3 regions of the Modestobacter sp. VKM Ac-2978 genome follow, and region 3 is predicted to be linked to each of the others. Evidence: riboswitches for the same ligand, from Rfam matches in the RefSeq annotation. Region 3 holds a riboswitch; each other region holds the start of a gene.
The links. A riboswitch is a leader RNA that binds a small molecule or an ion and turns the genes downstream of it on or off. The one in region 3 is predicted to bind thiamine pyrophosphate.
Positions count from the first base shown of each region.

Region 1: linked by a shared signal. The riboswitch ahead of O2W53_RS14725 (alcohol dehydrogenase catalytic domain-containing protein) and the one ahead of thiM (hydroxyethylthiazole kinase) in region 3 are both predicted to bind thiamine pyrophosphate.
Region 2: linked by a shared signal. The riboswitch ahead of O2W53_RS15910 (purine-cytosine permease family protein) and the one ahead of thiM (hydroxyethylthiazole kinase) in region 3 are both predicted to bind thiamine pyrophosphate.

Region 1 covers NZ_JAPVBP010000005.1:335,558-338,820, reverse strand. The annotation lists gene O2W53_RS14735 (SDR family NAD(P)-dependent oxidoreductase) at 1-782, opposite strand, end outside; gene O2W53_RS14730 (hypothetical protein) at 941-1,165, shown strand; TPP riboswitch at 1,170-1,279, shown strand; gene O2W53_RS14725 (alcohol dehydrogenase catalytic domain-containing protein) at 1,270-2,280, shown strand; gene O2W53_RS14720 (MFS transporter) at 2,325-3,263, shown strand, end outside.
Region 2 covers NZ_JAPVBP010000006.1:141,715-144,977, forward strand. The annotation lists gene O2W53_RS15895 (ABC transporter ATP-binding protein) at 1-11, opposite strand, end outside; gene O2W53_RS15900 (TenA family protein) at 11-640, opposite strand; gene O2W53_RS15905 (TenA family transcriptional regulator) at 637-1,260, opposite strand; TPP riboswitch at 1,305-1,415, shown strand; gene O2W53_RS15910 (purine-cytosine permease family protein) at 1,406-2,749, shown strand; gene thiE (thiamine phosphate synthase) at 2,746-3,263, shown strand, end outside.
Region 3 covers NZ_JAPVBP010000006.1:261,889-265,151, forward strand. The annotation lists gene thiD (bifunctional hydroxymethylpyrimidine kinase/phosphomethylpyrimidine kinase) at 1-300, opposite strand, end outside; gene thiE (thiamine phosphate synthase) at 297-962, opposite strand; gene thiM (hydroxyethylthiazole kinase) at 959-1,753, opposite strand; TPP riboswitch at 1,747-1,840, opposite strand; gene O2W53_RS16500 (hypothetical protein) at 1,944-2,504, shown strand; gene O2W53_RS16505 (LamG-like jellyroll fold domain-containing protein) at 2,501-3,263, shown strand, end outside.

The DNA.
Region 1 (3,263 bases), on a different contig from region 3:
TCGCGCGGCTTGGCCATCGCCTCGTGCGCGGAGGACTTGAGCGAGTCGGGGAGCAGCTTGTTCGCCGCGCCCTGCACCTTCGTCTTCAGCGAGGCGGCGAGCACCTTCTCCTCCCCGGCCATCAGCGCCTCGAAGCCCTGCGCGGCGACCTCGGCCGGGTCGTCCTTGGGGCCCTGGCCGATGGCGGTGTCGTCCAGGTCGGCCCGGGAGAAGAACTCGGTGTCCGTGGGGCCGGGCATCAGCGCGGTGATCGTGACGGCGGAGTCCTTGAGCTCCTGCTGCACGGCCTCGGTCAGCGACTGGACGAAGGACTTCGAGGCGTTGTAGACCGGCTGGTAGGCGCCGGGCATGGTCGCCGCGATCGAGGAGGTCACCAGCACCCGGCCCGCGTTGCGACCGGTCATCTGCACGAGCACCAGCTTCAACAGCGCGGCGGTGGAGACCACGTTGAGCTGCATGACCTCCAGGTCATCGGCCCAGTCGGTGTCGACGAACGCACCGCCGCGGCCGACGCCGGCGTTCAGCGCGGCGGCGTCCAGCGGGCGGCCGAGGCCCTGCACCCGGGTCCACAGCTGCTCGATCCCGTCGGGGGTGCGCAGGTCGGCCTGGACGGCGGTCACCTCGGCGCCCTCGGCGCGCAGCTTCGCGGCCGCCGTGTCGATCGTCGGGTCCTCGGCGTCGATCACCAGGTCGAAACCGTGCTGGGCGAACTGCTTGGCGAGCTCGTACCCGATCCCGCTGGAGGCACCGGTGACGAGGGCGAGGGGCTTGGTGTCGGTCATGCACCTCGCCCTACCCGCCCCCATGGCCGGGTTCACCCCCCGCGACCGCCTTTCCGGCCGCGGGGGCTGGTGGCCGCACCCGGGGTCAGGGAGTGCGGCCGGACCGACCCTGGCACCCCCTCCTGACAGTTCCCTGTGCACCGGCTCAGACTCGGCCCATGACCGAGGACGCGAGGCCGGCCGGGGACGCCGGCGTGATCTGTTCGGCGAAGGGCTGCCGGGAGCCGGCGACCGTCGTCCTGGTGTGGAACAACCCGAAGGTGCACACCCCCGACCGGGAGAAGACCTGGACGGCGTGCGAGGCGCACCGCGAGCAGCTCTCCCACCACCTGGCGATCCGGTCGTTCCTGCGCCGCGTCGAGCCGGTTCCCCCGCTGCGGTAGCTTCAGCGGCGCACACGGGAGCCCGGGCGCGGGCTGAGAAGGCGGACGACCACCGCCGACCGTCCACACCTGATCCGGTTCATGCCGGCGGAGGGAGCTGCTCGATGCTCGCTGCTCGATTCCACGCACCCGGTCGACCCCTGGCCCTGGACGACGTCCCGGTGCCCGAACCCGCCCCCGACGAGGTGCGGGTGCGGGTGCGCGCGGCCGGGGTCTGCGGCACCGAGCTGCACTTCACCGACGGCCTGTACGCGCCGTCCCGGACGCCGATGACGCTGGGCCACGAGGCCGCCGGCACGGTCGACGCGGTCGGGTCGGCGGTCACCGGCTGGGCCGAGGGCGACCGGGTCGCCGTCTACTACTACCTGTTCTGCGGCAGCTGCCGCTGGTGCCTGCGCGGCCGGCAGAACCTGTGCCTCACCCCGCGCGGCGTGCTCGCCTTCGCCGCGGACGGCGCCTTCGCCGAGCAGCTGGTCGTGCCGGCGCACTGCCTGGTCCGGCTGCCCGACGAGCTGCCGTTCGAGGCTGCCGCACCGCTGTGCTGCGCCGGCACCACCGCGGTGCACGCGCTCACCGAGGCCGCGGTCGAGCCCGGTGACGTGGTCGTCGTGCTCGGCGCCGGCGGCGTGGGGCTGGCCGCGGTGCAGGAGGCCCGGCGACGCGGCGGCGTGGTCGTGGCCGTCAGCCGGGACGACGCCCGCAGGTCGGCTGCCCGGTCCGCCGGGGCGGTGGCCGCGGTCGCCCCCGCCGAACTCGCCGACACCGTGGCCCGACTGTCCGGCGGGCAGGGCGCCGACGTCGTCGTGGAGCTCGCCGGCGTCACGGCGACGCTGGAGCTGGCGACGGCGGTGCTCGGTCGCCGCGGCCGGCTGGTGCTGGTCGGCTACAGCGCCGACGCCCTGACGGTGAGCCCGCTGGCGCTGGTGGTCGCCGAGCAACGGGTCATCGCCAGCGTGGGCAACACGCTGGCCGAGCTGGAGCAGGCGGTGTCCCTGGCCGCGGCCGGGCAGCTGGCGCCACCGGTGGCCGGCACGCTGCCGCTGACCCAGGTGAACGAGGCGCTGGACCGGCTGCGCGCCGGGGACGTCGCAGGGCGGCTCGTGCTCATCCCCTGACGCCCCGCAGCGGCGTGCCGGGCCGCGTGTGAGGATCGGCGCTCGTGCGACATCGCAGCAAGGACGCCCCGCTCCCCCGCGAGGTCGGTGTCCTGGCGATCGTCGCCTTCGTCGTCGCCCTCGGCTTCGGCATCGTCGCCCCGGCGATCCCGCTGTTCGTCCGCGACTACGGGGTCGGCACCACCGCCGTCGGGTTCGCCGTCAGCGCGTTCGCCTTCTTCCGGTTCATCTCCGCCTTCGCCGGGGGCTCCCTGGTCGAGCGGATCGGCGAGCGCGCCGTGCTCGCCGCCGGGCTGGCGATCGTCGCGGTCGCCACCGCCGCGGCCGCCCTGGCCGGCAACTTCCCGCTCTTCGTCGCCCTGCGCGCCGCCGGCGGGATCGGCAGCGCGATGTTCACCGTGGCCGCCCTCTCGCTGCTGCTGCGCACGGCTCCAGCGGCCCAGCGCGGCCGGGCCGCGGCCACCTACCAGGGCGGTTTCATCCTCGGCGGCATCGCCGGCCCGGCGGTCGGCGGGTTCCTCGCCGAGGTCTCCCCGCGGCTGCCGTTCTTCGTCTACGGCGGCTTCCTGCTGGTCGCGGGGGTGGTCGCGCTGGTCCTGCTGCGCCCGGCCGCGCTGCCCCCGGTCGCCGAGGCGGCGGCCGACCCGGATCCCGCCGCCGACCCGGCCCCCGCCGCTGACCAGGTGCGCGGCGGCGGCCCCTCGGCCGTGGCCGTGCCCCCCGCGGGCGCCGACGGTGGCGGGCTGCGCGCGGCGCTGCGGTCCCGGGCCTACGTCGCGGCGCTGGTCGCCAACCTGGGCGTGGGCTGGGTGCTGTTCGGCGTCCGCAACTCCCTGGTGCCGCTGTACGTGACCGAGGAGCTGGGCAAGACGGTGGCCTGGGCCGGCGCCGGGCTGCTGGCCGGGTCGGTGGCGCAGGCGATCGGGCTGCTGCGGGCCGGCCGGCTGGCGGACAGCTGGGGCCGCCGTCCCTCGCTGCTGCTC
Region 2 (3,263 bases), 120 kb from region 3:
AGCAGGACCATCAGCCGGGCCCCGCACCACCGCGCCACGCGGCGTCGAAGAAGCCGATCTCCAGCTCCATGGCCCGGCGGTAGGCGCGCCGCACCGCGGGGGTGTCGGCCGCTGTGTCGTCCAGCAGCCGCTCCAGCGTGGCCGCCAGCTCCTCGAAGGCCGGGTCGGCGTAGGTGGTGACCCACTCGGTGTACGGGGTGGCGGGCCGGCCGGCCAGCGACTGCCCGAGGTGGGCGTACAGCCGCATGCACGGCGTCATGGCCGCACAGGTCAGCCCTCCCCCGCCCAGGGCCGCCGTGGCGAGCAGGAACTCGGTGTAGGCCAGCGTGGCCGGCAGCGGCTCGACCACGGCCAGGTCGATGCCCCAGCGCGCCGCGTAGCCCTCGTGCAGCCGCAGCTCCTCGCGGACGCCGGCGAGCAGGTCGACGAAGACGTCCAGGCCGGCCCGGTCGGGGCTGTACGCGGCGCCGAGGGCGTAGGCGCGGGCGAAGGACTCGAGGAAGAACGCGTCCTGGGCGACGTAGCCGGCGAACCGGTCGGTCGGCAGGCTCCCGTCGGCGATGCCCTGCACGAACGGGTGCGCCAGCGCGACGGCGGCGAGGTCGGCGTTCTCGGCCCAGAGCCCGGCGGCCACGCTCACGGCGCCTGCACCGCCGGATCGCTGAGTGCCCCGTCCCCGAGTGCCATGCCCCAGAAGGCCACCTCGGCGGCGACGACGTCGAGGAAGACCGCGTCCCTGCCCCCGCCGACCGCATCGGCCGCCGCCTCCAGGCCGGCGACGTAGCCGGCGAAGCCCGGCACGGTCCAGTGCTCGACGAACTCCCGGTAGACCGGGGCCCCGGGCAGCGCGGTGGTCCAGGTGTCGAGGTAGGTGCGCTCGATGGTCCACAGCGCCGTCAGCGCGACCGGCACCTCGGCGGCGTCCAGTCGCTGCAGCAGCTCGGCGTAGGCCGCGGTGGCGGGCAGCGCGGGGGCGGTGAGGTCCAGGCCGCGGGCGGCCGCCTGCTCCTCGAACCAGGCCAGCTCCTCGACCAGCGCGACCAGGCCCCCGGCCAGGACCGCCTGCGCAGGCCGCGGTGCGCGGGCCAGCAACCGCGCCTGGAAGCGCAGCAGGTCGGCGACGAAGCGTGCGTCCTGCACCAGCCAGGTGTCGAAGGCCCCGGCGGGCAGCGACCCGTCGCGCACCGCGGTGAGGAACGGGTGCGCGGTGGCCCCGCGCCAGATCTCGGGATGGCGTTGCAGCAGCTCGGCGACCGGCACGGCGCGGACTCTACGAGGTGGCTATGGTGGCCCCGTCATGGCGTCGAGCCATGTGCGGGAGCTCGGAGGACCGGGCTGAGAGGGCGGCTGACGCGCCGCCGACCGCTGGAACCTGACCGGGTAATGCCGGCGTAGGGAGCCCGTGATGAGCACATCTGGAACCGTCGGCACGACCACGTCCGGGGCGGACGCACCCCTCACCCTCACCGAGCCACCGGCCCGCACGCTGGGCTTCCGCGAGTCCGCGGGCCTGTGGGGCAACCTGGGCATCAGCCTGCTGCTGCCGGTGGCCGCCGTCTACGTCGTCCTGCCCGGGCGGCCGCTGTCGGTCACGATCGGCGCGATCGTCGTCGGCGCGGTGATCGGCGCCTCGCTGCTGGGGCTGGCCGCCGCGGCCGGCGCCCGCGAGGGGGTGCCAGCGATGGTGCTGCTGCGCGGCCTGCTCGGCCGGCGGGCGTCCTACCTGCCCACCGCGCTGAACCTGGTGCAGTGCATCGGCTGGGCCACCTTCGAGATCGTGATCATCGCCGAGGCCGCGTCCCGGGTGCTGGACGCGCCGCGCTGGCCGTTCGTGCTGGTCGCCGGCGTACTGGCCACCGCCATGGCGCTGCGCCCCCTCGGCGTGGTCAAGGTGCTGTCCCGCTACGCGGTGTGGGCCGCGCTGGCCGCGATCGCCTACCTGTTCGTCGAGGTGCTGTCCGAGCCGCGGGCGGCGCTGGACAGCGGCGGCGCCGCGTCGTTCTGGACGGCGACCGACATCGTGATCGCCCTGCCGATCTCCTGGTTCCCCCTCGCTGCCGACTACACCCGGCACGTGCGCAGCGGCCGGGTCGCCGGGACCAGCACCGCCCTGGGCTACGGCCTGGCCACCGTCGCGATGTTCAGCCTCGGCGTGCTGGCGCTGGCGGCCTACGGCAGCTCGGGGCTGGACGTCATCGACGCGCTGCTCGCCGTGCCGCTGGGGGCGCTGGCGGTGCTGGTGCTCATCACGGTCGAGCTCGACGAGGCGTTCGCGAACGTCTACTCCACGGCCGTGTCGGCGCAGAACGTGGTGGCCCGGCTGGACCGCCGGCTGCTCGCGCTGGGCGTCGGTGCCACCGCCACCCTGCTCGCGCTGAGCTTCGACATCGTGGCCTACGAGCCGTTCCTCTTCCTGATCGGCGCGGTCTTCGTGCCGCTGATCGGCGTCTTCCTGGTCGCCTACGCACTGAGCGCCCCCGGCCGGTGGGACACCTCGGACACCGCTCCGGCCCGGCTGGTCTACCTGCTGCCGTGGCTGGCCGGGTTCGTCGCCTACCAGCTGACCCTGCCGACCTTCTTCTCCGGCGTCGGCGCCGGCTGGACCGCCTGGTGGACCGCACGCCAGACCGACCTGGGCATCGACCCGGCCAACGGCTGGTCGGCCTCGCTGATCAGCCTGGCCGTGGCGGCGTCCCTCACCGCGGTGATCGCGCTGCTCGGCGCCCGCCGCGGGCGGCAACGGGCATGACCTCCCCGCTGGGCCGGCTGCACGTGCTCACCGACGCGGACGGCGGACCGGCCGCGCTGGCCGCGATCGCCGCCGCGGTGGCCGCCGGTGCGCCGGTGGTGCAGGTGCGGGCGAAGGGCTGCAGCGACCGGGTGCTGTACGACTTCGCCCGGGCCGTGGTCGAGCTCTGCCGGCCGGCGGGCACCACCTGCCTCGTCAACGACCGGGTGGACGTCGCCCTCGCCGTCGGCGCCGACGGGACGCACCTGGGCGCCGGTGACCTCCCGCTCGCCGCCGCCCGGCGGGTCGCCGGGCCGGGGCACCTCCTCGGCGGCACGGCGCGCGACCCCGAGCTGGCCCGGCAGCTGGTGGCCGAGGGGGCGGACTACCTGGGCGTCGGTCCGGCCTTCGCCACCACCACCAAGACCGGGCTCCCCGACCCCATCGGGGTGGCCGGGGTCGGCGCCGTGGCCGCCGCGGTGCAGGTGCCCGTGATCGCCATCGGCGGGGTCACCGCGGCGCGGGTCGGCGCGCT
Region 3 (3,263 bases):
GCCGCCCGGGCGGTCGGCCAGCGCGGCGGCGACCGTCCGCACGACGTCCGCGGTGCCGAGCATGCCGAGCTTGGTGGCGTGCACGGTCACGTCGTCCAGCAGGGTGGCCAGCTGCGCGCCGACGAACTCGGCCGGCACCTGGTGCACCCCGGTGACGCCGCGGGTGTTCTGCGCGGTGAGTGCGGTGAGCACCGCGGTGCCGTAGACGCCGAGCGCGCTGAAGGTCTTCAGGTCGGCCTGGATGCCGGCGCCGCCGCTGGGGTCGCTGCCGGCCACGGTCAGGGCCACTGCTGCGGTCATCGGGCCACCAGCTCCCCGGCCATCGCGGCGCGCAGCGTACGGGCGGCGGCCGCCGGGTCGGTGGCGGCGCAGATGTCGGAGACCACGCAGATGCCGTCGACCCCGGTGCCGGCCACCGCAGCGGCCGTGGCGGCGGAGATGCCGCCGATGGCCACCGACAGCAGGCCCCCGGCGCGGGCCCGGGTGGCCAGCGCGCGGGTGCCCGGGAGCTCCAGGGCGGCGCCGGCGTCCGGCTTGGTCGGCGTCGACCAGACCGGGCTGAGCCCGACCAGGTCGGCGGTGCCGGGCGGGAGGGCGAGCACGTCGTCGAGCTCGGCCGCGCTGCCGACGGAGACGCCGATCAGGGCGTCGGGCCCCAGCAGCGTCCGGACGTCGGCGGCCGGCAGGTCGTCCTGGCCCAGGTGCACGCCGTCGGCCCCGGTGAGCAGGGCGACGTCGACGGCGTCGTTGACGAAGAGCCGGACGTGCGGGGTCGGCCGGAGCACCTCCTGCACCGCGCGGGTGAGGGCCAGCAGGTCGCGGCGGCCGGCGGTCTTGTCCCGCACCTGGACGGCGGTCACCCCACCGGAGACGGCGGCGGCGACCACCTCGGGCACCGACCGGGGCGCGCAGAGCAGCGTGTCGGTGACCAGGTAGAGCCGGGGGTCGAAGCCGGCCCTCATGCGCTGCGGACGTCGGCGCGGGCGAGCGCGTCGCCGTCGACCGCGTCCAGCGCGTCCAGCCACAGCGCGGCGAAGGTGCCGGGCCCGGCGGCGAGCCCAGCGGCGGCCTCGGCGGCCAGCGCCACGTGCGCGTGGGCGGCGACCACGGCGATGAGCGGGTCACCGGTGGTGGCGGCGTAGGCGGCGACGATGCCGCCGAGCGCGCAGCCGGCGCCGGTGGTGCGGGTGAGCAGCGGGGAGCCGCCCCCCACCCGGACGACCCGGTCCCCGTCGGTGACGACGTCGACCGGACCGCTGACCGCGACGACGCCACCGGTCCGGCGGGCCAGCTCCTGCGCCGTCTCCAGCGCCGCCTCCGGGGAGTCGGTGCTCTCCACGCCACGGCCGCCCTTGCCCGCGCCGGCCAGGGCCAGCACCTCCGAGGCGTTGCCCCGGACGACGGTCGGGCGCAGCTCCACCAGGTCGGCGGCGAGCTCGGTGCGGAAGGTGAGCCCGCCGACGGCCACCGGGTCCAGCACCCACGGGGTGCCCACCTCGCCGGCGGTGCGGGCGGCGAGCCGCATCGCCTCGGCGGTGCGCTGCTGCACCGTGCCCACGTTGACCAGCACAGCGGAGGCGACAGCGGCGAACTCACCGGCCTCGGCCGGGTCGTCGACCATGGCCGGTGCAGCGCCGATCGCCAGCAGCGCGTTGGCGGTGATCGTCTGCACGACCGTGTTGGTCAGGCAGTGCACCAGGGGTGCGGAGTCGCGCAAGGCCGTGCCGGCAGCGCGCAGATCGATGGCGTCCATCGCCGTGACATCCCTTCGCCAGTACCAACTGGAGCAGGTTCGACGGGTGTGCTCTCAGTCCCCGGTGGGACACCCCGTGTCAGCTCCCGACGCTAACACCGCCCTGCTCACCCGGGAGGGTGACGGGGGAGCTCAACGTCCGGTCCGGTCCCGCCGATGGAACGGGGTGAGGTCTCATCGTGCGCGCCGGGTGCGCCTCGGCACGGCTGTCTCGGCCGGCACGGCGCTGGTGCTGGCCGCAGCCCTCGTGTGGCACGGCGCCTACGCCGGGTTCAGCGACACCACCGTCAGCCGGCCGTTGCCCACCGTGAGCACCGGCACGCTCACTCTGACCGACGACGACTCCGCCGTCCGGATGTTCACCGCCACGGGGCTGCGGCCCAGGGCCACAGCCACCAGGTGCATCGCCGTCGCGGCCGCCGGGTCGCCGGCGACCGTCCGCTTGTACGGCACCGGCCGGAGCAGCACCAACGGGCTGGCGGGTCAGCTCGACCTCACCATCGCCGTGGGGACGGGAGGCGGCAGCGGCAGCTGCACCGGCTTCCAGCCCTCCGCCACGGCCTACACCGGCACCCTCGCCGCATTCCCCACCGACGGCTGGACCGTCGGCGTGGGCAGCTGGACCAGCTCCGGGGCAGCGCCGACCAGCCGGGTCTATCAGATCGGCTACACGCTGCGGGCGAGCGCACCCGCCAGCACTCAGAACGGCACCGCGACGCTCAGCCTCGTCTGGGAGGCACGCACCCGATGACCGCCACCCGCGTCGCCGCCTGGCGCCGCAGCACGTCCGCGCTGGTGGTCAGCAGCCTCGCCCGGGCGCTGCTCGGCACCGTGGCGCTGCTGCTGCTCGCCTCCGTCGCGCCGACCGTGGTCGGCTGGCAGACCACCGTCGTCCTGTCCGGGTCGATGGCACCCGGCGTCTCCCCCGGGGACGTCGCCGTCGTCCGGCCGGTGCCCGCCGCGGAGCTCGCCGTCGGTGACGTGCTCCTCGTCGACGACCCCGACTCCCCCGGCCTGTTGCGCCTACACCGGCTGGTCGCCGTCGAGGACGGCGGCCTGCGCCTGCAGGGCGACGCCAACCCCACCCCTGACCCGCAGCTCGTCGACCCGTCCGCCGTGCACGGCGTCGGGGCGCTCCGGCTGCCCGGTCTGGGCCTACCGGTGCTGTGGGCCGCCGAGGGCCGGGCGCTCCCCCTCGCCGGCGGTGCGGCCCTGCTCGCACTCGTCGTCGCGCTCGCGCTGGCCCACCGCACGCCCGAGGACGGCGAGGAGCCGGCGACGGGGAACCCGTGGCGGGCCGCCCGGGCCGCCGTCCCCGCGGTCGCCGTCGGCCTCGCCGCCCTGCTCGGCGCCCTGCCCGGACTCTCGGTGGCGGGCGCCGTCTTCACCGCGACCACCGCGAACGACGCCAACTCCTGGGCCTCGGCCCGCTACTACACCTGCACCTCCGCCGGCGCGAGCGCGCCCGGCTATCTGGCCCTGCAGGAGAGCGCCGGGCCGGTCGCCGCGA